3 regions of the Rossellomorea sp. LjRoot5 genome follow, and region 3 is predicted to be linked to each of the others. Evidence: riboswitches for the same ligand, from Rfam matches in the RefSeq annotation. Region 3 holds a riboswitch; each other region holds the start of a gene.

Region 1 (8,335 bases), 910 kb from region 3:
GTCTATTTTCTTTCAAGTAGTCAACAGCGCAGCTTGATGGCTGAGGGCTGGGCAGAGAAGCTCCAAGTGTCGGATTGGTCTTTTAAAAGTGCCGGATGGGTTGCTGATAGCCGTGAGGAATTCAGCGTTCTGGCAATGAAAGAATTATGTATCGATATCAGTTCATTTCCTCTTTCGCGCATTGAAATGAAGGAACTTGGTGAGGCCTCGGTTATCGTTGCGATTCAGGATACAGAATATGATGATAAGATCGAACTTCCCTCTGAATTAGAAGAAAAAGTCATCTATTGGAACTTACCGAATCCACGAAAGCGTTCTGCGACATTGATTGAAGAATGGGTACACTACCAGGAAATTTGTGACGAAATTGCTATGCGGGTAAAGGATTTGGAACATTTACTCCCACAATTACATTAAGAGGACTGATTACAACGGTACGTTTAATGTAATCAGTCCCTTTTTTTTTACGTGAAATATTCCAGCTTTGCTTTCGGAAACTGCTTCTCCATATAAGCATACAGATGATCTTTGATTTCCTGCTCTTCATCCTTCTGGTATATATACTTACCGATTCCATATTTACCCCATTTGTATCGGCGTTCTTCTTCATTTAATTCTAGCTTCGTCATCGGGTAATTCTTCTCGATCACCCTTTTAGCCGGCTTCGTGAAACGGTGCTGGATAAATTCGAATGTTAAATCCTTTTTAGCTTCTTCCGGAAGGCGCGCTTCGAGGTGTTCGAACATTTGCTTATACCCTTCCTGCCATCCTTCATGTATATAAATGGGAGCTACGATAAAGCCCAAGGGATACCCTGCCCTGGCAACCTTACCGGCTGCTTCCAACCTTTTATCCAGTGGGGATGTACCCGGTTCAAAATTCTTGATGACATAGTCTGCGTTGATACTGAAGCGGAATCTTGTCTTCCCATTATGTTTCGCATCCAGCAAATGATCAACGTGATGAAATTTGGTGACGAAACGTAACTTACCATACTCCGATTCACCAAAATGTTCGATCGCGCGCTTTAACGTATGCGTGAGATGGTCCACGCCGACGATATCAGACGTACACGCTGCTTCAAAACGCGTGAATTCAGGTGCTCTTTCCTCTATATACCGATCTGCCGCCTCAAATATTTCATCTACATTCACATACGTACGAATATAAGGTTTACTACCCATCGTCGTTTGAAGATAACAATAATGGCAGTGCCCCATACACCCTGTCGCAAACGGGATAGCATACTCAGCTGACGGCTTGGATGTATCGAACTTAAGCGTTTTCCGCACGCCCACCACTAACGTTGATTTGGCGATCCTGTATTTTTGAAAATGATTCTCTCCAGGCAGATTTCGCACCTGATTGTGGGAGGTAGTATAACGGATTTCCACATCCATCTTCTCGAACTTTTCCTTTAGTTGCTTCCCTAATGGGTAATCCAGTGCATTGGGTTCAAAATAGACCAATTGAGGCACGAACGGTTTTACCATATTATTTCCCTCCTACAGGTCTCCAAATGTTTGTGAGTAGGCCTCTTCTGCTTCTGATTCTGTAGAATAGACGGCTACTTCATGTGTTAACGGATAATAGGTTTCATAAAGAAATAATGCTAATTCGTTTGGGTTTTCCGGATCGTGCACAACCGCTGCTTCCTGCACATTGGCCACACTTTGTGTATGTGGGTTGCGGTAAATCACGTAAACAACATCGCCAGCTTGATATGGCATATAGTGATCGTTCAATTCCATTTTCCTCACCTTTTCCTATCATTCATTACTTTCATTTTCTGTCAATCGAGATAGAAATATGATGGTAAAAGATGTTTAATCGTATTCCGGCAAATAAAAAGAGGCCTCCCTTGGCACCGGAAACCTCTTTTTCTATACCCTATAAAATTCTATGGGCAACAATAAGCAATGATTTACACATATTGAGACAATTCCTCAAAAATATCCGTTTTCCATTTCAGGAACTCCTCGGTCAGAAGGATTTCTTTTTCACGCGGTCGCGGAAATGGCACATTGAACTCCTTTTGCACACGGGCCGGTCTGGTTGATAACACAATAATACGGTCCGACAAGAAGAGTGCTTCGTCGATATTATGAGTGACAAACAGTACCGAACTTAAGTCTTCCTCCCATATGGAAAGGAGCCACCTCTGCATGTCCAGTCGGGTAAATTCGTCGAGGGCAGAAAATGGTTCATCCAGGCATAAAAAGGATTGAGGACTGACCAGTGCACGAATAAAAGCGACACGTTGTTTCATCCCTCCTGAGAGATCCTCAGGATATGCGTCCTCATAGCCCTTTAAGCCGGCACGTTCAATCATCCCCATCGCCATTTCCTTATCCCTCTTTCCGTGTAATTCCTGACCAAGCATCACATTCTCGATCACCGTTCTCCACGGTAAGAGGGACGGACTTTGTGGCATATAGCTGATGGATCCTCTACGGCCATTTATCGACTGTCCATCGAGCTTTATATCTCCTGAATCTGGTGCGAACAATCCACCGATCACGTGAAATAACGTACTTTTACCACTTCCGGAAGGGCCAAGAATAGAAACGAACTCACCTTCCCCCACTTGAATGGAAAGATCATCGAGAATCAATTCACCATCAAAGGATTTGGACATATTTTGTATTGATAGCATCGTCATATTATTTGTCCTCCTTTCGATTCCACTTCACCATGATTTTTTCTAATAGTACGATGATTCCAAAGAACAGCAGGCTGAGGAGCATGATCATGAAAATGGCGACAAACACCCTGTCGGTCCTGAAGGAAGAGGATGCAAGTGTCATATAGACGCCAATTCCTTTTTGAGCACCAAGCCACTCCGAAATGACCGCACCCATGACACTATAGGTAGCTGAGATTTTCAAACCGGAGAAGATGGAAGGCAGTGCATGTGGCCACTCCACTTTCCGGAAAATCTGCCCTTTTGTTGCACCTGACATTTTCATATAAAGGATGTACTCCCCATTCGTCTGTCTGAACCCATCCATCGCCGAAACGGCAACAGGAAAGAAACAGATCAAGGTAATGACGATGATTTTGGGCAGGAGTCCAAATCCGAACCAAATGACAAGGAGAGGAGCCAAGACAATGATGGGTATATTCTGGGACAAGATCATGAGTGGATAGACCGCTTCCCTTACCTTTGGCAGGAGATGCAGTATGACCGCTGTCACGAGTCCAATTGAACAGCCAATCGCAAACCCTGTGATTGTCAGCAATGCCGTTGATGAGAAATGTCCCTTGAACTCAGACCACGAAGCCATTCCTTCTTCCCATATCTCTGAAGGCGACGGCATCAGCCAGGCTGGCACCTCAAATACGTTAATAACAACTTCCCAGATAATGAATAAAAGGATGAGGACCAAGAAGGGTCTCCATCCTTTTGAAATCCAAGTTCTCATCCTTTATATTTCTCCGTTAAGTCGTTCATTTCGATCCCATCCGGCTGGTACAATACTTTGATTTGGGAAATGACGTTTTTGCTTCCCATTTCAATCATTCGTTCATTCATTTGTTCAATCACCTTGAATAATTGTGACAGATTCCCCTCCATCGTCGTTTCCAAAGGATGGACTTCATATCGTATTCCCGATTTTTCGATGATTGCGATCGCTTCATCCACATATGGAATCACATCTTCACCGTTCTTTGTCTTCGGAATGATTTGTATACTTACAAGTGCGTTCCCCATTTTGTTCACCCCTTATTTTGGTAAGAATTCATTCGTGAATGCTTTCTTGCTTTCGAGTTTCTTATCTAATAAATCATTTTTATACATCCATGACGCATAGTTCTCCCAGACTTCCAGTTTCTGCTCTCCCCATCGATCAGCATCATCTTTATATCTGGGTGCGAGCCACTCCTGACTCTTCATGACTAATTCTTTATCAAGGTCTGGAGCTGCATCCAACAGAATCTCCCCCGCCTCTTTCGGGTTGTCAATCGTATATTGATACCCTTTGGAAGCAGCTGCCATGAATGCCTTGACCGTTTCAGGGTCTGAATCGATCATTTTTTCATTTGTTGTGAGGACTGGAGTGTAGTAATCCAGTTTATCGGAATAATCCTTCACATACATCATGTTCAACTCTTCTCCGCGAAGTTCTGCTTCGATTCCTGTCCACCCATAATAAATCCAGGCGAAATCCACGTCGCGTTTAACGGCAGTAAAGAAATCGGTGTCTCCCATATTTATGAATTTCACTTTTTCCACATCCGCGTTTTCTTGCTTCATGATTGAATCCATAACGGCTTTTTCCACGGGTGACCCCCAGCCGCCATAGCTTTTCCCTTCAAAATCCTTTGGTTTTGTAATACCCTTACTCTTCGGGGAAGCAAACCCTGACGTATTATGCTGAATAATGGCAGCGATGGATACGATCGGTACATCCTGAACCCTCGCTTGAGTGACACCCTCCTGATATCCAACACCGAATTCGGCTTTCCCCGATGCAACGAGCTGATCGGCACCTGCTTCTCCGGGCAGGATGATGTCTACGTCCAATCCCTGATCCTTGAAGTAGCCTTTTTCTTTCGCTACATATAATCCGGTGTGGTTGGTATTCGGTGTCCAGTCGAGGACGACACTTACTTTTTTAAGATTGTCCTTCTTCTCATCGGCTGTATCTTTTCCCCCATTACAGGCGGATAAAAGAAGTACAGAGCAGATGAGGAACATCCATTTTTTCATGGTGATTCCTCCTTCGATCTTTTGCGGTGTAACGTTTCATTCCATTATTCTTCGCTTATTATTGAGAATGAATGTAAACCAATGGCAGTTTGAGACGTAAAGTCCGGGATACAACAAAAAAACGCCCCAAGATTCAGCCGCGGGACGCATCGTTAAACAGGTTATGTATCGTTTAAGAGAATGTTTCCTACGCTGGTATCAGCCAGTTCAGGTTCAAAGGGTCAGTATCTACACGATACAATCTCAACCGGCCACTCCGGTCCCCCTACACGTGGAATATGAAATTAAACGTTATCTTCCTCCCTACTTTGCCATAGAACGAAAGGTTATTCAAGCTTTTCCTTCTCTTATTGAAATACTCCATGGAAATGAACGGATCCAATCAGTTTCTCGATGAAATCCATGCAGGAAGAACCAGCTTCTGGATGTCCTTGTTGAAAGTAAAAAAAGGCATATTGCAGTAGAAAGAGAATGACTAGTGAAGGCACGATCCTTTTCTCTCCTGCAGTCAAAGGATCCTGGCTTTCATATCCTTTCATAAAAGCCAAGATCCAATTAATAGAATGATCTTTTTTCTCCTCTGGGACCATTTTAAGCATCCCTGCGAGGAAGTAGCCGATGTCAGTGATCCTGGGTGCCGTCCGGATCCGTTCAAAATCAATGATCCCGCTCACTTCTCCTCCCTGCATCAAAATATTCCCGGGATTGTAGTCGCTGTGAACGAATTGCTGGGGCAAACACTCATAGGGTTTCCAACACCCCTTCATCCTCGATAGGATCCCTTGCCCCCTTCTCCCGATCGATTCAGAACCAAGCTCCTTCACCCACTCTCTTACATGCCGTTCAATCTCCCAGCCCTTCACTTCATTATGACACCGGTATTCTTTAAGGATAAGATGCAGGGATGCAAGGTATGTTCCTGCATTTGTGAGAGAGGCGATGGAAAATTTCTTCAATGGCGTTCCTTCGAGTGCTTCATATAAAGAATAGATTCGTTCTCCTTCTTTTACATACGGAATTTGTGAGGAAGTTAAAATAGGAGATTCAACGTTCTGGTGATGATTCAATAAATATGAGGTTAGATAGAACTCCTCCATTCGATTTTCAATGGAAAAATACTCTCTTCTTTTCAAATAGAAGGTCTTTCCTTCTGCCTTTACTTTCGTAACATTCGGATGAAGAAGTAGCGGTTTCATGGAAGTAGGATCCATTCCCCAATGACTAAAGATATCCTGAAGAGGTTCAATCATTTCTATTTCCTTTCAATACATAGTAATATACATGTAGTATGACTATGAAAGTATAACTACATACCATATGAAGAGAGGTTTCACCTATGCAAAGAATACAAATGACAGAAGACTTATCATTCTCTAGGATCATTCATGGATTATGGAGACTTTCAGACTGGAAGCAGTCCAAGGAAGATACGTTATCATTGATTCAACACAATATTGAAAACGGAATCACAACGTTTGACCATGCCGATATTTATGGTTCTTATACGTGCGAAACCTTATTCGGTGAGGCGCTTGCCCTTAAACCTTCATTGCGGGAGAAGATGGAGATCGTGACAAAATGCGGCATTGTCCTGCCTTCTGACAATCGCCCGGAGCATAAGACGCATCACTACAACACCAGTAAAAAACATATTCTCACTTCGGTTGAACATTCTCTCCAACAATTAAAGACGGATTACATTGATCTATTGTTGATTCACAGACCGGATCCTTTCATGAATGGCCACGAGGTATCCGAAGCCTTCACTCAATTAAAGGAAGAAGGGAAAGTCCGTCATTTTGGAGTCTCCAACTTTAAAGATCATCAGTGGAATCTGCTTCAATCTTATTTACCATTTCCATTGATTACAAACCAAATTGAATTATCCGCCTACCACCTGGAAAACTTTGAAGACGGCACGTTAAACCTCTGTCAGGAAAAGCGTGTGGCACCCATGGCCTGGTCACCACTGGCAGGCGGGGCGGTCTTCAAAGGGGAAGATAGGAAAGCTGTCCGTCTTCAACATACCTTAAAGAAAGTGCAGGAGGAAACAGGAGCGACGGGGATCGACCAGGTCCTATATGCCTGGCTGCTTAACCATCCGGCCAACATCATGCCGATCGTCGGTTCAGGTAAGAAAGAACGGATCCAACATGCAATCGACTCTCTTTCCATCCATTTGGACCATGATCAATGGTTTGAAATCCTGCAGACTTCCATGGGACATGATGTTCCTTAAACGCTCGCACAAAAAAGACGATCCTTTCTTTAAAGGGTCGTCTTTTTATTGAGCTATATCTCCACCAACATAATATTCAAGGTAAACATCCTGCAATTCATCCATTGAAAGTTCATAAAGCTGCTTCCCGAACGATTTATAGACGCCGATCCTCAATAATTGTTGTATATAAAAGTCTTTTTTTAATTCGGGTGTTTTGTTCTGTTCTGATTTCGTTTCTTGATGTAGCATGTTCATCCCTCCAGTTGAGGATATACCCCAATCATGGAGAGACATAAACATTCGTTTTCCATTTTTCTTGAATCATCTATTAAAAGAACCCTTCATTACAATCATTAGAGAAAATGAATGCATAATATTCCCAACTGATCATGTACAACTATGATGATGCCCCCCAAGCACGTTTTTCCCTTCCACTTGGATGGTAGAGTGATGAATCTCAAACTCTTGTTCTAGAAAAGCTGACAGCTGCATTAAGATAGTATCCCGATTTACTTCATCCCCTACGACGACATGGCAGCTTAAAGCTTTAAAATCCGAAGTGATGGACCACACATGCAGATCATGGACTTCCATGACTCCCGGTACCTGAGACAGGCTCTTGGACACCTCTTCCATATCAACATCCCCCGGAGAACCTTCCATTAAGATATGAATGGAATCCTTTGTCACCCTCCATCCGGAGATGACAATAAGAATCGCTACGATGACAGAAGCAATCGGGTCTGCCAGATTCCAGTCAAAGAAGTAAATGAGAAGACCCGCAATGATGGCCCCGACTGATCCGAGCATATCCCCCAGTACATGAAGGAACGCACTGCGGACATTCAAGTTATGTTCCTTGTCCCCTTTCATCAGGATCCAGGCGACAATAATGTTCACAATCAAGCCGATTACGGCGATGACCATCATACCGGGTGATACTGTGGGAGTGTCGATGAAGCGGCGGTAAGCTTCCCAGAAAATATAAAGGGAAACCAGAATCAGGGTGATCCCGTTCAGGAAAGCAGCTACGATTTCAAAACGTTTGTACCCGTAAGTCTTCCCCAAATCCGACGCCTTCTCCCCTATATAGAAAGCGGCGAGACTAAGGCCAAGTGCCGCTGCATCACTAAGCATATGCCCTGCATCTGAAAGAAGGGCGAGACTATTAGTAACCACTCCCCCCACCACTTCAACAATCATAAAAGTAAAAATGAAAAGAAAGCTGATTAATAAAGCTTTTTTATTTTGGTTGTGGCCGTGACTGTGATCGTGACCCACATGATATCCCTCACTTTCGATTCTTCTTCTAAGTACATAAATACTATTTAATATTATACGTACCGTCGCTCCCATTAAGCAAAAATATGGTACGCACTCTATGGCAAGGGAGACTCCGG
Region 2 (8,335 bases), 1.9 Mb from region 3:
TTCTTCATCCACGAAGGGCATACAAAATTGCGAGTCCGGATCCTGAAATACATAGCCATAAGAATCAGACACCTCCAATTTAGCAGCTCTCATGGGAACATCCACAGATCGGGGGATCACCCCTGATAAAACATGGAGAAGTGTTGTTTTACCACATCCTGATGGTCCCAATAGCAATACTTTCTCCCCTTCATTGATAGACAGACTGACATCATTAAACATCCGTTTTTCCGATCCGGGAAAAGTAAGGCGAAGGTTTTCGACATGCATAAGCATCACCCCTTTAATGGTTCAATACATCGTAATCATCCTGACTTGCACGTCTGACTAGACTTGTGACTCCGGTTTTCTCGAGGGCCCTGACCAAATAAAATGAACCTGCACCTGCGATGACAATGGACCCCAGTAATCTCGCAACGACAAATAATGACAGATTCCAGAAAACCAAATCCCCCATATACCCTTTCATGTAATCCATGAAGATGGAGCCACATGATGACCCGACCGCTGCAAAACATATAATTGAAAGATCATAGCGTTTATATTTCGCTACTAAGAAAACCAATTCTGCCATCAATCCTTGAATGACTCCGAATAAAAGGACCTCGAGTCCCCACTCAGAACCCATAAGAAACTCTCCCGAAGAAGCGGCGATTTCGGCTAAAAGAGCGACGCCAGGTTTACGGATGACCAAAAAAGCAACGGTAGCCGCCATAAACCACATTCCATAGATAAATTGATCCGCATGCAATCCGATTGGTTTTAACAAGTTATAAAATGGCCCCCAAAGCTTATAAATGACACCAAACATGATGGAAATGACCACCGTCACTAAAATGTCTGTCAGTTTTAATTTAGACATTTTGTTCACTCATTTCTTTACCGGCACCGAGTGCATGCTGAAACGGCCATTTTTCAAGGGTGTAAGCCATCTCCCAAAACTGCAATTCGTAAATGCTGCTCAATATGAAATTTTCTTTCATTCTTTCTCTATCACATTCAGTCATGGTTGCTGCCAATACATCAAGCCGATTTATTTGTTCTTCCACTAACTCTTTGAACCAGTCTCCTCCGTATGCCTTAATCCATTCCTGGTAAACGGGCTCTCCCGGCTTGCATGATTTCAAGCGTTCCCCTATCTCGTAATAGAGCCAGTAGCAGGGGAGAATCGCTGCCAGGATATCAGCTAAACCTCCATATCGCGCGGAACGATACATATGTGACGTATAAGCGTACGCTGTAGGGGCTGGTTTGAAATTCTTTCTTTCCTCTTCTGTGATGCCTAATCGTTTGGAGAAATTTTCATGGAGTGAAAGCTCTGCTTCATTGGTTCCTACAGCGTGCGCTGCCATTCGTGATGTCGTATGTATGTCCATTGCCTTTGATGCACCAAGCGCCTGCACCTTCGAGAAATGTGAAAGGTAATAGGCATCTTGCAAAAGATAATACTTGAACTTCTCGATGGGGAGTGTTCCATCCCCGATTCCTTTAACGAAAGGGTGATGAAAGCTTGCATCCCAAATGTCCTTGACTTCGTTTCGTAAAACGGTTGAAAATGACATGATTTCCTACTCCTTTTCCAGACGACCCGAAATGGGCAACAAAAAAAGCCACTTCCCGTGATGCATACAGCATACAGAAAGTGGCTTGAGATCAGAATAATAGAATTGTATTCTTTGCGACCGTCAAACACCACTTCCCTACGCTGGTCTCAACCAGATCAGGTTCAAAGGGTCTTAAAGTCACACTTTAATCTCAGCCTTTTAGAAGGCACCCCTAGTGGATCGTCTTATGAAATTTTGTTTTCGATGTTATCGTATCATGATTCAATGAGTTGTCAACACAATTTAAACAAATAACGATTCTTTAACGGTTTCAGATTTGCTGTCGGATTCAATGACAGCAAAAGGTGCAGCATTATAAATCTCACAAAAAAATTTTTCGAAAAAAGATCTTCAATCTATTTTCTCCTTGTTATTAGAGACGAATAAATATTCAACTTAATGAAAAACTATAAAAAGGACGGAGCTGCAAGAAGGTCCGTCCCTCGTTTTATTTAAACCATCCCTTTTCTTTCGATTGGGTGATGGCTTCGATTCGGTTTTTCACTTCCAGCTTGTCGAGGATCGTGGAAATATAGTTCCGGACCGTTCCCGTTTTGAGCTTTAGTTCATCGGCGATTTCTTTTGTGTTTTTCCCGTCGGCAACCAGCTCCAACACTTCTTTTTCCCGGTCTGTTAGGGGATTCTCTTCACTGTATACGTCATCCATCAGCTCAGGGGCGTATATACGCTTACCATCCATCACAAGCCGGATAGAGTTCGCCAGTTCTTCACTGGGACTGTCCTTCAACAAATATCCCTTCACTCCACCCTTTAATGCACGCTGAAAATAGCCTGATCTGGCAAAGGTTGTAAGGATGATCATCTTACAATCTTGCCCCTTTAATTCCTCTGCCGCTTCTAGTCCGGTCTTTTCTGGCATTTCTATATCCATGATACAAATATCCGGCTTCAGTTCATGAACGAGGGAAATGGCTTCTTCTCCATTGCCTGCTTTTCCAACCACTTCCATATCATCTTCCAGGCTCAATAGGGATCCCAATGCGCCCAACAACATCCGTTGATCTTCCGCAATCACAATTCGAATCATTCCATTCCCTCCCTGTCTGTCTGCTTGATTACTTTCGGTACCCGCATGATCAAGGTGGTGCCATCCACCCAAACAATATCAAGGCTTCCGTTGACAAATTCCAATCGCTCTCTCATCCCGATCAGGCCACTGCCTTTGGATTGTGTGTAATCACTTCCGATTCCCACACCATTATCTTTCACAACAATGGTCATTTCTTTTTCCGATTCTTCAATACTCAGTTCACAGGTAGAAGCCTTGCTATGTTTCACCACATTGGTCACAGCCTCTTTCAAGCACATGCTCAAGATGTTTTCCAAAAAGAGTGAAGTTTGAGGGATAGCGGTGTCATCAGTCATACGGAATTCGATTTCTGCGGCTTTTAAGAGTTGTTTGACCCTGACGATTTCGTCTTTCAAACGAATTCCCCTCATCTGGGAGACCATCGTCCTGACCTCACTTAATGCGGTTCTTGCCGTTTGTTGAACATCCTGTAATTCACTTCGGGCCTGCTCCGGGTCCTTGTATATCAATTTTCTCGCAAGGTCGCTTTTCAGTCCGATCAATGAAAGCTTTTGACCCAGTGTGTCGTGGAGATCCCTGGCAATCCTCTGACGTTCTTCCTGTTTGACGAGGTCCGATATTCGCTTATTGGCATCTTCCAACTGATCTTCCAAATGAACCTGTTTATTCCGATTATAAATATTGAACGGAAGCAGGATGACGCTGATCCAGATGATCAGAATGAAAGGAAACTGGGATAGAAATAATTCATCCTGCAGCACGAAGTTATAATTGATCGATGCCGTCGTCAGTACAAGATGAATGATGTAAAGGGTCAGAAACGCAACCCGGTTTTTTATATTCCCGTTATAGTAAGCGATGTAAAAGGCGAAATAGATAAAATTAAACTGGATGGTCATGGTGATGGAAATCGCAATCAATATCGATGTCCATAAATAAACCGGCCAATCCTTTGAGATGAAAGCAAAACGTAAAGAAATGAAAAATGTAATGGTCAGGAAAATCCCTACCGCAATTTCGATCGTAGAAGATGATTGAAAGATAAAGTAAAATGGCAGGATGCTGATGATGCTCCATATGTATGGAGAAATACCTGAACCTCTTTGGTTGTTGATGAATTTTTTCGGCATTTGCACGCTGAATACCTCTTTTGCTTTCAATGTTTTGAATATGTCTCCTATATTATGACATACATGGACCTGATTTTCACATATTGCCTATGAGAATTTATTTATCTCCAGAGGTGTTATTATCCGGTGAGGAATACTAATATTTCCGGTTTTGAATTCTTTTTTGCTTCTCCATGACCTCATAGGATTTGTGGATGATGTCAGTTAAGACGTCACCCTTATAGACCCTTCCGATTTTCGTGTTCTGCTGATAGTATTCTACAATTTCATCCAATTTCTCTGACGTTTCTTTATCAACTCTTACATTAAGTTGCATTCTTCCTTGATCTGACAAGGTTCGCCCTCCTATTATATCACTCTGATATCAATTGCTAGCACTTTGTTATCACTAGTATATCACTTGCTATAAGAGTTATATACAGTTCAAATATCATATTTACCCACACAAATTAGGAAACATTGATGTTTTAGATGAAGCGTATTGTGGTGACAGTAATAAGCACCAAATAAAAAACATCATCCCGATTCATTAACCATTGAAAAGGATGATGTTTTGCATCAATTTATCCGATATGTTCCTGGCAGTATGTCAGGATGAGGTTTTCTTCCTCTTCTTCTAATTCAAAGTCGAGAAATGACTCGGTATTTTTTTCAATGATTGTGGATTGGACGATCCTTGCTCCATTTTCGTCCCGGACAAAAATGGCTTTTATGTAAATACCCTGTTCCGAATACAGTTCATCGTCTTCGGGTACGTCAACATCAAGTAACACTTCATACCGATCCCCACTTAAAATACCTGTTGGGTCTTTAAGTTCTTCCACATGATGATTAGTAATATTCATTTTTCTATCTTCCTTTCAATATCAAACAAGTTTCTGCTTATCCTCCTATTATACACGTTCCACCATCCTTTTTAAAATGTATTCCCTATCTGACCCGGAATGGATTTGAATAGGCTTCCTTCACAAACTTCGCTATAATAATGGTAGATCTATCGTTTAAGGAGAGATTTGAATTGAACTCTAAAGAAATGCAGGAAAAAATCATTCAAAATTACCAGAAGGATGAGCATATGATGATCCTTGTATTCGCACAATGGTGTGTGAATCACGATCTCGATCCCGCTGAACTTTATCAACGGGCCTATCCCCAACAAGGAGATAATCCTGCCCTGCAGCAAGGAATCGACTTGACCGTTTCCAAAGAAGAATCCGAAGAAATTCCAGATACCACTATACTCGGCGTCCTATCCCTATTCGGAAATGATGACCTGGCTCATGTCGTGACAGAAGAAATCAATAAACGTACCAAAGATAAAAGATAAATGTACATAGAGGGACGGACCTTGCTAGAGGTCCGTCCCTCTACTTTTACATAAAATCAAAGTAATAACGAATGATGTGAAAGAAGATCGGCGAAGTATTTCCGGGATCAAACTGTGGGAGAAGCTGCCTGCGCTGATCACTCCTGAAGACTTCAGAAAGCACCCTCACTTCCACTTGGTCTATGAAGGAAAGTTGTTCGATTACGAGCCGGTCAAACAAAAAAGGCAAAATAAAATCCCTCTCGGATTCGTTCGAGAGGGATCTTATTTTATGACTCATCTATACTTTGAAGAAGGTTGAAAAGAAAATCATAGATAAGCTCGTAAACCGACAGCAAGGTTTGGCTTTCATTAAAATCACTGTGGTCATTCAAAGTGAAATTCAAGTCCCACAACCCATCTTCACCATTAAACAACAGATCATAAGATGCTTCACCTTCAAGAGACTCATCTAAATAATGCTCTATCTGACTACGATACTTCTTTTGCAGCTTTAACCCAAGCATCGCATCATAAGTACCAAATACGTCGTCCACTTCGACGGAAACGGCCTCCACTCCAATCAGAGCGAACCATTTGGATTCAAGGAAAATGAACTCGTTTTTATGTTGTTTCAAATAAGTGATTGGCTGATTGAGAAAGTCATCAGATTCTTCCCCGATCAGTTCTTCCGTTTCTTTATCACAACGCTCAATATATGCATCCAGAAAACGTGAATCCGCTTGCGGGGTGGCAACCTCGTCAGCTTCCAGTAAACCGTGATTTAACACATAGTTCCTCTCTTGTTTAAACAAAGGAACAGGAACTTCAGATACTTTCGTTTCATCAATATATTGCTGTATTCTTTTCTGTAACATTCAATTCCCTCCACATGGATTGTTTCTATACTTTCTTTATGTACTACTCTAACTCCAAGTATACAGGACAATGATCACTGCCGTGAATATCGGAGTGAATTTCAGCTTTAGCTATTGAAGGCGCTAATAGATCGGAAACGATAAAGTAATCAATCCTCCACCCGATATTCCGTTCACGTACTTTACTCATATAAGACCACCAACTGAAGGCGTCATCCTTATCAGGGTATAGATAACGAAAACTATCCACAAAGCCCTCCTGGAGCAGCAGACTCATTTTTCCCCTTTCTTCATCGGTAAAACCTGAATTCCCACGGTTTGGCTTATCATTTTTCAGGTCAATTTCAGTATGAGCAACATTCAAGTCCCCGCATAGAATGACCGGTTTATGTAAATTCAATCCCACGAGATATTCCCTTAAGGCATCCTCCCATTCAAGTCGTTCATCGATCCTCGAAAGATCTCTTTTCGAATTAGGCGTATACACATTCACCAAGTAAAAAGAATCATATTCACATGTTATGATTCTCCCTTCAGGTTCTATTTCCTCATCACGAAGACCAAAAGAGACGGCTAGTGGCTTCTGTTTAGTGAAGATCGCAGTTCCTGAATATCCCTTCCTCATCGCGTAATTCCAATATTGGTGGTATTCACTTAAGTCCAGTGAAATTTGCCCTTCTTGAAGCTTAGTTTCTTGAAGACAAAAAATATCTGCATCCATGCGATGAAAATAATCTAAAAACCCTTTTTTCACACATGCTCTAATTCCATTTACATTCCATGATACCAGCTTCATAGTTATTTATTAAACTCCTTTACTCTTAACAATACTCCTTATTATCCTACCATAAAATCAGATTTCTCATTTATTATATCAATATAACGAATGGTTCATCTATTTATTATATTGATATAACTTATTCGTTTAAGTTATATTATCCCACGAAAAAAAACCATGCCTGAGCATGGTTTTGAAAGATCCCCTATGATTTTTCACGCTTGTATTCTTTCTATCTGTTTGATAGAAAGATCATCACGTATGGCCGTTTACTCTACTAACTACTTCTTTAAAAACTCACTTATTTCCTGAAAGATTTCTTCTCTCATCATATTCACCTTTGAAAAGTCCATGGCCCCTATATAGATGGATTCGAGTTGTTCACGAAGCTTTTTAGCTTCTTTAAGATATGAGATTGCTTCATTCATTTTATCCTTATAGGCTTTTGTGGTCCGTTCGATATCGACAGCATATTTTTCATCTGTCCCCTCGGTAATGCATCTTTCATACATATCGATGATTTCGTCTGATTCCCGATCAGGAAAATATTCATGTGGTGCTGTGCTATCGAAAATCGCGATCCCTTTTTCTCTGATGATCAACATATCAAGACTATTGGGGTCAAATCCACAATGATAGACCTCTACGTCAAAGCCTTTCAATTCTGCAGCAGAAGCAATTTTCTTTAACATCGTTGACTTTCCGGAACCTGCACGCCCTTTGATAAAGTAGCGCTTCCCAACATCCTCTGTTAAATTCTGAATATAGTCAACTGCCCCATCAGGAGTAGCGGCACCTAAGAACCGATGTTTGACTGTTGAGGATTTAGGAAGGCAGTTATCTTCAAAAAAGAGTGAAATTAACTCGTTTGTCAATTCATTGGCTTTTACAAAGTCCATGTTCGCAATGTAGATTTCTTCAATGTCATCGTGGGCATTCAGGGATGACGCAAAGGTATGATAAGCTTTCTGAAAGAGTGAGGCAATTTTATCATTTAAAGCAAGGATTTCTTCCTTGTGCCCGTTCAGTTCATCACGGTCCCATGCCACTCCTAAATTCACATACTCTTCAATCACACCGGGTGCTTTTGGTTCAATAATATGAGGAGCTGTCCCATCTACAATCCCTACACCGAATTCAGGGAGGAGAATACCGTCGATGGATTGATTATCGGAAGCACAATGTAAATAGTCCACGTTTAACCCATTTTCTTCAAAACGTTTTCCAATCGTTTTCATTAATGAGGATTTCCCTGTTCCAGGACCACCCTTTAAGATATATACCCGCTCTAATCCATCCAGTACTGAATCATATAGACTGTAGAATCCTTTTGCCGTATTCCCTCCAGCATAATAATGACGAATCTTTCCTGTCATGAAATCACCCTTTCACATCATTTATTTAAACATATGATGCGGGATCTAAATAGGTGAATACCCACTCTCAAAAGCGCAGGCGGCTTGAACAGAGGCGACCAGCATAAGATGAACCTGCCGGAAAGGCGCCCTTTGCCTTTTTGGCAGATTCACCTTATGACCTCGAGCCTCTAGCCGCCGGAGCTGGATGAACCTAAAGCGGAAGCGGCTTG
Region 3 (8,335 bases):
TATCATCAACTATGTGCAGATCGGATTATCCATCGGACTTGCCGTAGGATATCAGGTGGTGGCACGTTCCTTTGAATTTGTGGATTTGACGATCTCTTTTACACCGGATTGGTGGAATATCTTTCTGCCTCCCATCTGGTTCGGAGCTCCGTTTGAATGGTTCCTGAACGGTAATCACCAGACCATGATCCTGATTCTTTCATGTACCGCGGTACTGATCCCATTCCTTGCTCTTATCGTTTATGTGAAAGCATTGCCGACATTTGAGAAGAATCTTCAGAAATTATCTTCCCATGGCGGTAAGAAGAAGAAAGCCCGTATCCGGTTCGGGGATGGTCTCATGAAGGTATTATCCAAGTCGAGCGAAGAGCGGGCATTTTACAGGTTCGCCCATTATATGATGAAAAATGAAAGGGAATTTAAGTTGAAGGTGTATCCCGCCCTTGGGTTTGCCATCATCATGCCGTTTATATTCATCTTCAATGGATTGATGGATGGAACAAGGGAAGATCTCCTGACTTCAAGCATGTACCTATCGATCTATTCAAGCTTCATCGTCATACCGACAGTCGTGATGATGCTCAGTTATTCAGGGAAATACAAGGGATCCTGGGTGTACAAAGTAGCACCAGTCGCGAGCCGTGTGTCCATCTACAAAGGGACATTGAAGGCCTTTCTTATGAAACTGTTCCTTCCGCTATATGCCATCATAAGCATTGTCTTTATCATCCTGTTTGGTTTCCGGATAATCCCCGAGATCGTCATCGTTTTTATTAGCGCCTGTATCTTTACCGTGATCTGCCTGGCATTGATGAGAGGATCGTTGCCTTTTTCCGAAAGCTTTGAAGGAGTTCAGCAAAGTGACAGTTGGAAGGTGCTGCCGTTTTATCTCATCGTAGGAGTGTTCTTTGGCCTTCATTTCCTGGCCCTTCAGATCCCGTTCGGCATCCCGGGCTATCTCCTCCTTTTACTCGTCCTCAACCTGATCTTATGGAAAACAGCCATAAGGGTTGAGTAGGAAGCACGTCTCTGTCTTATAAGGCAGAGGCGTTTTTTGTATATCCCCCATGGTTGTATGGAAAGTATAAACGATACATACACCATTTCAAGCGAATGACATATATATAGAAAAATAATGGGCACTGGTAAATAGGTAGTATGCCGTTTCCTTTGACAAAGAAAGTTTCCTTGATGCAAGATGGTAGTATTCAAAATGTTGATCGGAGGAGAGTGGTTCGTATGTTCATAGACTGGTTAAGTGGATTTAATCCTACGATGCAGGCGCTGTTCGGCGGTCTGGTGACATGGGGGCTGACGGCCCTTGGAGCAGCCACGGTGTTTTTCTTTACGAAAATAGAAAAGCATACGTTGAACATGATGCTCGGGTTTGCCGCTGGAGTCATGATAGCAGCATCGTTTTGGTCACTGCTTGCGCCTTCAATAGAGTTCAGTGAGCAAAACGGTCAGATACCATGGCTTGCCCCTGCCATCGGCTTTTTACTTGGCGGCATATTTATTAGACTTTTAGACTTTGTCGTACCGCATTTACACTTGGGGAACGAATCGGAAAAAGCCGAAGGACCTCCAACCAAATTCAAAAAATCGACCTTATTATTCCTGGCGATCACCCTCCATAATATTCCGGAAGGTCTTGCCATCGGTGTTGCCTTCGGTGCTGCGTCACTTGGCCTCGGAGACGCAACCTTAGTGGGAGCCATCGGCCTTGCCATCGGAATCGGTATTCAGAATATGCCTGAAGGGGCAGCTCTTTCCATTCCGCTGAGGGGAGATGGGATGTCCCGTTTGAAATCCTTCCATTACGGTCAGCTATCAGCCATCGTAGAGCCGATTGCAGCCGTGATCGGAGCCGCTGCCGTCCTGATGGTGCAGCCGCTGCTGCCTTATGCCCTTGCTTTCGCGGCGGGAGCGATGATATTCGTCGTCGTCGAAGAACTGATTCCTGAGTCGCAATCCTCAGGAAGTACGGACTTGGCCACAATGGGATTAATGCTCGGTTTTGTTGTGATGATGATTCTGGACGTTTCTTTAGGATGATTAATCAGAAGGCATGCGCCCAAAGCGCATGCCTTTTCCCTTCCATAAACTAGTATAATGGAAGGGGGAGGGGATCTGTATGAAGATTGGTCTTATAAGGCATTTTAAAGTAACCAGGGGTTATCCTGCTTCGTATGTAACGAGTGATGAGCTGATGAAGTGGGTGGAAGAATATGATATCTCAGGCGTAGAAAGCAATACAGTTGATCTAAAAGATATTGAATGGAAAAGCTGCTATTCCAGTGACTTATCAAGGGCTCAAATAACGGCTGAAACGGTTTATGAAGGAGAAATTACCTTTCTAAAGGAACTGAGGGAAATCAAATTATCTCCCATATTCCGGTCTGACAGGAAGCTGCCACTGTTCCTTCATTTAGCATTCATAAGGCTCGCCTGGTGGTTCAATCATCGGTCCCAGCCTGAAAGCAAGCGGGAAATCGAAGAGAGGATCCGTGCTGTGGTCGATAGGGTCGTCCAGGAAGGGAAAGATGTGCTCATCGTAGGTCATGGGGGAATCATGATATTTATGAAAAAAGAATTACGAAAGCGGGGATTTACTGGACCGTCGTTCAGGAGACCCTCCAACGGGAAGTTGTATGTATATCAAGACCGGACAGGGTGATCACTTGCCCAATCGGTACAATAATTCAGAAGGGAAACCGAAAATGGAAGAAGTTCATTCACTGAAAGCCATCCATGAAAAGCTGGAAGCTGAGAAACTGCTACTGCTATACATATCAAGGCCCGATTGTTCTGTTTGTCACGCACTCCTGCCACAGGTGGAAGAGATGTTGAAGGATTTCAAATCTGTGAGATCCATCCATGCCGATGCAGAAGAAATCCCGGAAATAGCAGGAGAGTTTTCCATCTTCACCGTGCCCGTCATCATCGTATTTGTAGACGGCAAAGAAATGGTCAGAAAAGCACGCTTCGTTCCAATCGACGAACTTCACAGCCAGATTTCACGCCTGACAGAGATGTTAGACGACTAAACAAACGTTTGATTAGTAAGTGAAAACGTTGATTGGTCTGGCTTGGATAGGTTAAACAGTTGTTTAGGATGTAAAATATGAGAGCTCAAACATAAATGATAGGTTGGATTATAATTTCATATTTAATCTTAAAACTTAAAAGAGCTGCTAAAAATGGGTATTTTGACATACCTCATTAGAGTAGCTCTTTTGTCATGGTTCAGTGAATAGGTATATAATAGAGAGTATAAGAGTATAGTAGTTATGAGAAATAAAAGGGGGCTTGATGAATGATCAGATTGTCCAGGACAAAGAAAGTCATGTTACTCTGTTTCGCAATCATCCTCATAATAGTAGCCAACCGGATTTCCACTGTACAACATCTGACGGCAAGAATCGCCACCAACCTGTATGTGAGCCTGAAATATCAGGAACTTGACCTTGAATACCAAAACGTCGAATTCTCACCCCAGTTCGGAGATTATTCTGTAGCGTATAAGGACAAAGATGGTAAGGTATATGGATTTATGGTCACCCCTAAGTCAATGCCCGTCATCATCCTTCATGATCCTCTTAGTGAGACACCTTAAGAAAAAGTTCCTTATCATGCTTTTCAAATATCATTCTTCATGTATAATAAACCATAACAACTTTATAAACGGTACCACAAGGGGAGCGAAAGCTGAGAGTGAACAATCTGTTCTGACCCTCTGAACCTGTTAGTTAGGACTAGCGTAGGGATGTGGAAGATATGCATCATAGTGCTTATTTCGATTATTTCATTCTCCCTCCTTATGGTTTCGTTTTATTACATAAGGAGGATTTTTGTTATGAAAAACACTCGACTTGTCGTATTGCTTGAAGCTTCGTTGATGGCGGCTTTTGCAGTCATTCTCGATATGCTGCCTTCTATTAAGCTATCACCGAGTATCTCGATTTCAATTGCTATGGTTCCAATCTTTCTATTATCCTATCGAAGAGGATGGAGAGCAGGATTGATAGGAGGCTTTTTATGGGGGATCCTTCAGATTGCCCTCGGGGATGCGTGGATTGCGACCCCGGTTCAAATGGTGATTGAGTACTTCATCGCCTTTGCTTTTATCGGCTTTGCCGGGCTTTTTGCGGGGAGGATACAGGACGCACTGGGAAGCAGCCGACGATCCAAAGCGATCTTATGGGTAGTGATCGCAACATTTGCAGGAAGCCTTGCCCGTTATTTCTGGCATTTTATCGCCGGGTTCGTGTTCTTTGCCGAGTATGCACCGGACGATATGTCCCCGTTGCTATTCTCTTTCGTCATGAACGGAATCACCATGTTGGGTTCGGCATTTTTATGCTCCATAGTGTTGGTGTTCATAGCAAATATGGCACCAAGATTGATCAAAGTGCAGTCGCATCAACAGGAAATCAGCCGAAAGGCATCGTAAAATCTTATCGACCGATCCTTTAATAGGGTCGGTTTTTTCGTGCGACGGGCAGTCGCACCTTGAGTGTTCCACACTCAAGATGAATTGTTAAGGGTTGGAGTACGATACGTAGTATAAACGGCTCCCGAATCCCGGAAGATTCATCGTCTCGAAGGTGAAAGTCCTTCCGTTAGAGTGCTGATACAACTAACGAAGACTAATCTAGGGCATAATTGTGAGATTGTGTTCGGAGGAGATGCGGATAATCGAGAGACCCGTAGTCGGATGTGCAGACCCAAATGCAAAAAGTGTGAAGCACGGCGGCTGGGTAAGTTGGCGACCATGCGAAAATAATGGGAAGTCTTAAAGGTGTTCATTCAAAGAATCAGCCGAATGAGCTCAACTTATCAAGTGATGGTGCTGGGTATGTACAGAAGGAAAGTGCGATGACCCCGTGAGATCTCTATCTTACCGTCAGGGCATTGTCCTATAAGGAATTCCGAAATGGATAATGTGGATAGAGAAGTCAGACGTTCTCATAGTACGGAAGTAGCCAGATGACAAAACATCTGGTGAACGGAAGGGGAACGACCTTGTGACTCTACACAAGTAAAGGTGTGTAATGACAACAGACCACGATACTTCGGTATAAACGAACTGAATGTACACAATGAAAGGTGTGGAATACGTAGTGAATCAAGAATTAAAGCTTAAATGGCATAGTGTATACGGACAACTACTGTTTGACCGTAAATTGAAAAGTGCGTGGGAGAAAGTAAAAGCCAACAAAGGTTCAGGTGGAATCGACGAAGTAACTCTTGAAAAGTATGAGGAGAACCTGGATGAAAATCTAGATAATCTACTCGGCAAACTGAGAGCGAAAGAATATGAGCCTACTCCTGTCAGACGCTCCTATATACGCAAGAAGAATGGAAAACAGAGACCTCTCGGTATTCCTACGGTCGAAGATCGGATTGTTCAACAATCTCTGCGAAACGTATTAGAACCAAAATTCGATGACCATATCTTTCATAATTGGTCATGTGGGTATCGTCAAAATCGCGGAGCCAAACGAGTTGTACAAATTATAATGTGGAATATTGAACAAGGATACAATCACATTTATGATTGCGATATCAAAGGCTTCTTTGACAATATCCCGCACAAGAAACTGATGAAGGTCCTAAACAAATATGTAGCGGACGGTACAGTCCTAGACATGATTTGGAAATGGCTAAAAGCTGGATACATGGAAGAAGGGACCTACCATCGCTCAGATTCAGGTACTCCTCAAGGTGGAGTGATTTCTCCACTTTTAGCGAATATCTATCTGAACGAACTGGATTGGACACTTGATTTACACGGCATTCGATTTGTACGGTATGCCGATGACTTCCTCCTTTTCGCCAAATCCAAAGAGGACATTAAGAAAGCCGAACAAATCACAAAAGAGAAACTCGATGAACTAGGTCTGGAAATTTCTATCGAGAAGACTAAAATTGTCGATTTCAATCATGATGATTTCGACTTTATTGGTTTTACGTTCCAACACTGGAGAAAACGTAAGAAGGATGGTAAACCTTACTATTTAGCCAAACCAAAAGATGAGACCTGGAAAGACTTTCGAATGAAAATTAAGAGAGCCACCAGGAAAACACTCACCTTAAGCAGAGAAGCGTGGTACCAACGCGTAAACTCCATCATTCAAGGAAAGGTAAACTTCTATCTAACCTTGTGGAAAGCGATTGAAGAATTCAAAGAGAAGGGATATCGACTGAACTGTTGTTTCAACATATTCAGAGATGAACTACTGGCAATAGATTCTTACACTCGCCGAAGGCTGAGAGTCGCTATGCTTCACAAACATCCTTCACAACGAAAAGGATGGGTGATGAGTACGAAATGGAACATTGAATTCTTTGCGTGTACAGGTCTTAAATCTGCTTTTCAAATATATTACGGAAAACAGTATGGAGATGGTATTGAATACTACCTCCAATACATGAAAGATAAGCAAAAGAAGAAATACAAAAGAAGTCTGGAGAGAGCAAAAGAAAAGGGAGAGGAATACTTTTCTTCACAACGACTTTCTAAAATACACTGTGCGAATAAGTTTGCATCATCTTGAACTAAGCGGAATCACATTGGTAAGCCGTATGCCTTAATAGGGCACGTACGGTTTGATGAGGGGGTGGCCTTGAGAAAGGTCACCCTACTCTATTATCAAGGAGCGGGGAAGAATGAAATCCACTAAAATCATCCCGTTCCTCATTGCTTACACCACTGCTTTCCTATAAACTAGACCTATTCAAAAAATAGTACGTGTGGAGAGATCGTATGGAAGCAAAAATGATAAGAAGATATGACATTATGGAGGTCAGCCTGCTGGCGGGGAAGATCATGCTTCAAAGTGGGGCGGAGACGTATCGCGTCGAGGACACGATGATGCGTATCGCCGCTTCTTATGGGATATCGGAATCGCATAGCTATGTGACCCCCACTGGGATCATCTTCTCGATTGAAACCTCAGAACCGACCAAAACGAAGCTGATCCGAATTAATGAGAGGTCTACGGATCTTGAGAAAGTGACCCTCGTGAACAGTATCTCAAGGCAGATCAGTAAAGGGCATCTGACCCTTGAAGAAGCATACAACGCCCTGGAGAAGCTGGATCAGTCCGATTTATCTTATTCCTTCCTGATTCAAGTGGCCGCGGCTTCGATTGCAAGTGGTTGCTTTCTCATCATGTTCCAGGGGATGTGGAAGGACTTCATTCCTGCTTTGATCACGGGAGGTGTCGGGTTTACAAGCCTGATTTTTTTACATCGCCTCGTTCCGATAAAGTTCTTTGCGGAGTTTCTTGCTTCCTTCATCATCGGCATGGTGTCATACGGTTTTGTAAAGCTTGGCATCGGGCAGGAATTGGATAAGATTATCATCGGATCTGTGATGCCCCTTGTTCCCGGTCTCCTGATCACCAATGCGGTCCGGGACTTGATGGCGGGTCACCTGGTTTCTGGTCTCTCAAAGGGCGCGGAAGCTTTTTTAACGGCATTTGCCATTGGCACGGGCATTGCTGTCGTGTTTACATTGACGTAAAGTGAGATTGGGGTGAAAAGGGAATGCACATCATCGAGCAATTAGTGACCAGCTTCATTTCCGCCGCTGCATTCGGGATTATCTTCAATGCTCCAAAGCAGTCCCTTTTCAAATGCGGCATTGTCGGAATGCTTGGGTGGATCATTTACATACTTATGAGTTTAAATGAAACCGACACCGTTCTTGCCACGTTACTTGCCTCCTTTGTCGTGGCTGTGGTCAGTCAGGTGTTTGCGAAAATGTACAAAACCCCGGTCATCATCTTCTCTGTTGCCGGGATCATCCCCCTCGTACCCGGGGGACTGGCGTACGATGCCATGAGAAACTTCGTCCAAAACGATTACAATGCAGCCATCAACCTGGCAGCCAAAGCCTTCATGATCTCCGGTTCCATTGCCATCGGGCTCATATTTTCGGAAGTCATCAACCAGGTCATCCGAAATGCGCGCCTGAACGCAAGTGCCCGGCGGATGAGATAGAGGGACGGACCTTACTTCTGTGAGGTCTGTTTTTTTTGCCTGACCCCCTCCCCGATTCCACCGTTCTCATCCCCATTGCTAAGGCTGTTTTCTGCATCATTTAGACTATCTTTTTTTGTCTGGTTTTGAAAAAAAATCTTTGGGTAGATAAGTATTAGCATTATACATTTTCCATATATGGAAGGGAGAACATCGAATGAACAATGAGATAACACGGGAATGGTACGGGTATTTAGGAAAGCTTCCAGATCTGTTATTAGCTTTATTGGTGCTATTGATCGGCTGGATCATAGCAAAGGCTATTGAAAAAGCCGTTTACGGAATC

Evidence for each region. Region 3 has a riboswitch for thiamine pyrophosphate ahead of thiT (energy-coupled thiamine transporter ThiT). Riboswitches for the same ligand answer to the same signal wherever they lie in the genome.
Region 1: another riboswitch for thiamine pyrophosphate. It lies ahead of ACSQ2E_RS16155 (ABC transporter substrate-binding protein); the one in region 3 lies ahead of thiT (energy-coupled thiamine transporter ThiT).
Region 2: another riboswitch for thiamine pyrophosphate. It lies ahead of tenA (thiaminase II); the one in region 3 lies ahead of thiT (energy-coupled thiamine transporter ThiT).

What each region holds. Positions count from the first base shown of each region.
Region 1 covers NZ_CAXUQN020000001.1:3,164,814-3,173,148, forward strand. Annotated here, with positions in the region: gene ACSQ2E_RS16125 (phosphatase) at 1-417, shown strand, start outside; gene splB (spore photoproduct lyase) at 465-1,493, opposite strand; gene ACSQ2E_RS16135 (transcriptional regulator SplA domain-containing protein) at 1,506-1,751, opposite strand; gene ACSQ2E_RS16140 (ABC transporter ATP-binding protein) at 1,925-2,662, opposite strand; gene ACSQ2E_RS16145 (ABC transporter permease) at 2,664-3,425, opposite strand; gene ACSQ2E_RS16150 (thiamine-binding protein) at 3,422-3,715, opposite strand; gene ACSQ2E_RS16155 (ABC transporter substrate-binding protein) at 3,728-4,714, opposite strand; TPP riboswitch at 4,882-4,991, opposite strand; gene ACSQ2E_RS16160 (phosphotransferase enzyme family protein) at 5,062-5,964, opposite strand; gene ACSQ2E_RS16165 (aldo/keto reductase) at 6,051-6,953, shown strand; gene ACSQ2E_RS16170 (Fur-regulated basic protein FbpA) at 6,999-7,184, opposite strand; gene ACSQ2E_RS16175 (cation diffusion facilitator family transporter) at 7,323-8,216, opposite strand.
Region 2 covers NZ_CAXUQN020000001.1:2,191,385-2,199,719, reverse strand. Annotated here, with positions in the region: gene ACSQ2E_RS11320 (ABC transporter ATP-binding protein) at 1-270, opposite strand, end outside; gene ACSQ2E_RS11315 (ECF transporter S component) at 284-862, opposite strand; gene tenA (thiaminase II) at 855-1,562, opposite strand; TPP riboswitch at 1,681-1,788, opposite strand; gene ACSQ2E_RS11305 (response regulator) at 2,053-2,652, opposite strand; gene ACSQ2E_RS11300 (histidine kinase) at 2,649-3,785, opposite strand; gene ACSQ2E_RS11295 (hypothetical protein) at 3,922-4,119, opposite strand; gene ACSQ2E_RS11290 (DUF6509 family protein) at 4,349-4,630, opposite strand; gene ACSQ2E_RS11285 (hypothetical protein) at 4,804-5,112, shown strand; gene ACSQ2E_RS11280 (hypothetical protein) at 5,159-5,341, opposite strand; gene ACSQ2E_RS11275 (branched-chain amino acid aminotransferase) at 5,382-5,969, opposite strand; gene ACSQ2E_RS11270 (exodeoxyribonuclease III) at 6,013-6,765, opposite strand; gene ACSQ2E_RS11265 (PRK06851 family protein) at 7,029-8,123, opposite strand.
Region 3 covers NZ_CAXUQN020000001.1:4,072,410-4,080,744, reverse strand. Annotated here, with positions in the region: gene ACSQ2E_RS20840 (hypothetical protein) at 1-1,018, shown strand, start outside; gene ACSQ2E_RS20835 (ZIP family metal transporter) at 1,240-2,055, shown strand; gene ACSQ2E_RS20830 (histidine phosphatase family protein) at 2,135-2,677, shown strand; gene ACSQ2E_RS20825 (thioredoxin family protein) at 2,682-3,047, shown strand; gene ACSQ2E_RS20820 (hypothetical protein) at 3,317-3,616, shown strand; TPP riboswitch at 3,686-3,784, shown strand; gene thiT (energy-coupled thiamine transporter ThiT) at 3,857-4,453, shown strand; gene ltrA (group II intron reverse transcriptase/maturase) at 5,124-6,560, shown strand; gene ACSQ2E_RS20805 (threonine/serine exporter family protein) at 6,770-7,531, shown strand; gene ACSQ2E_RS20800 (threonine/serine exporter family protein) at 7,555-8,010, shown strand; gene ACSQ2E_RS20795 (mechanosensitive ion channel) at 8,207-8,335, shown strand, end outside.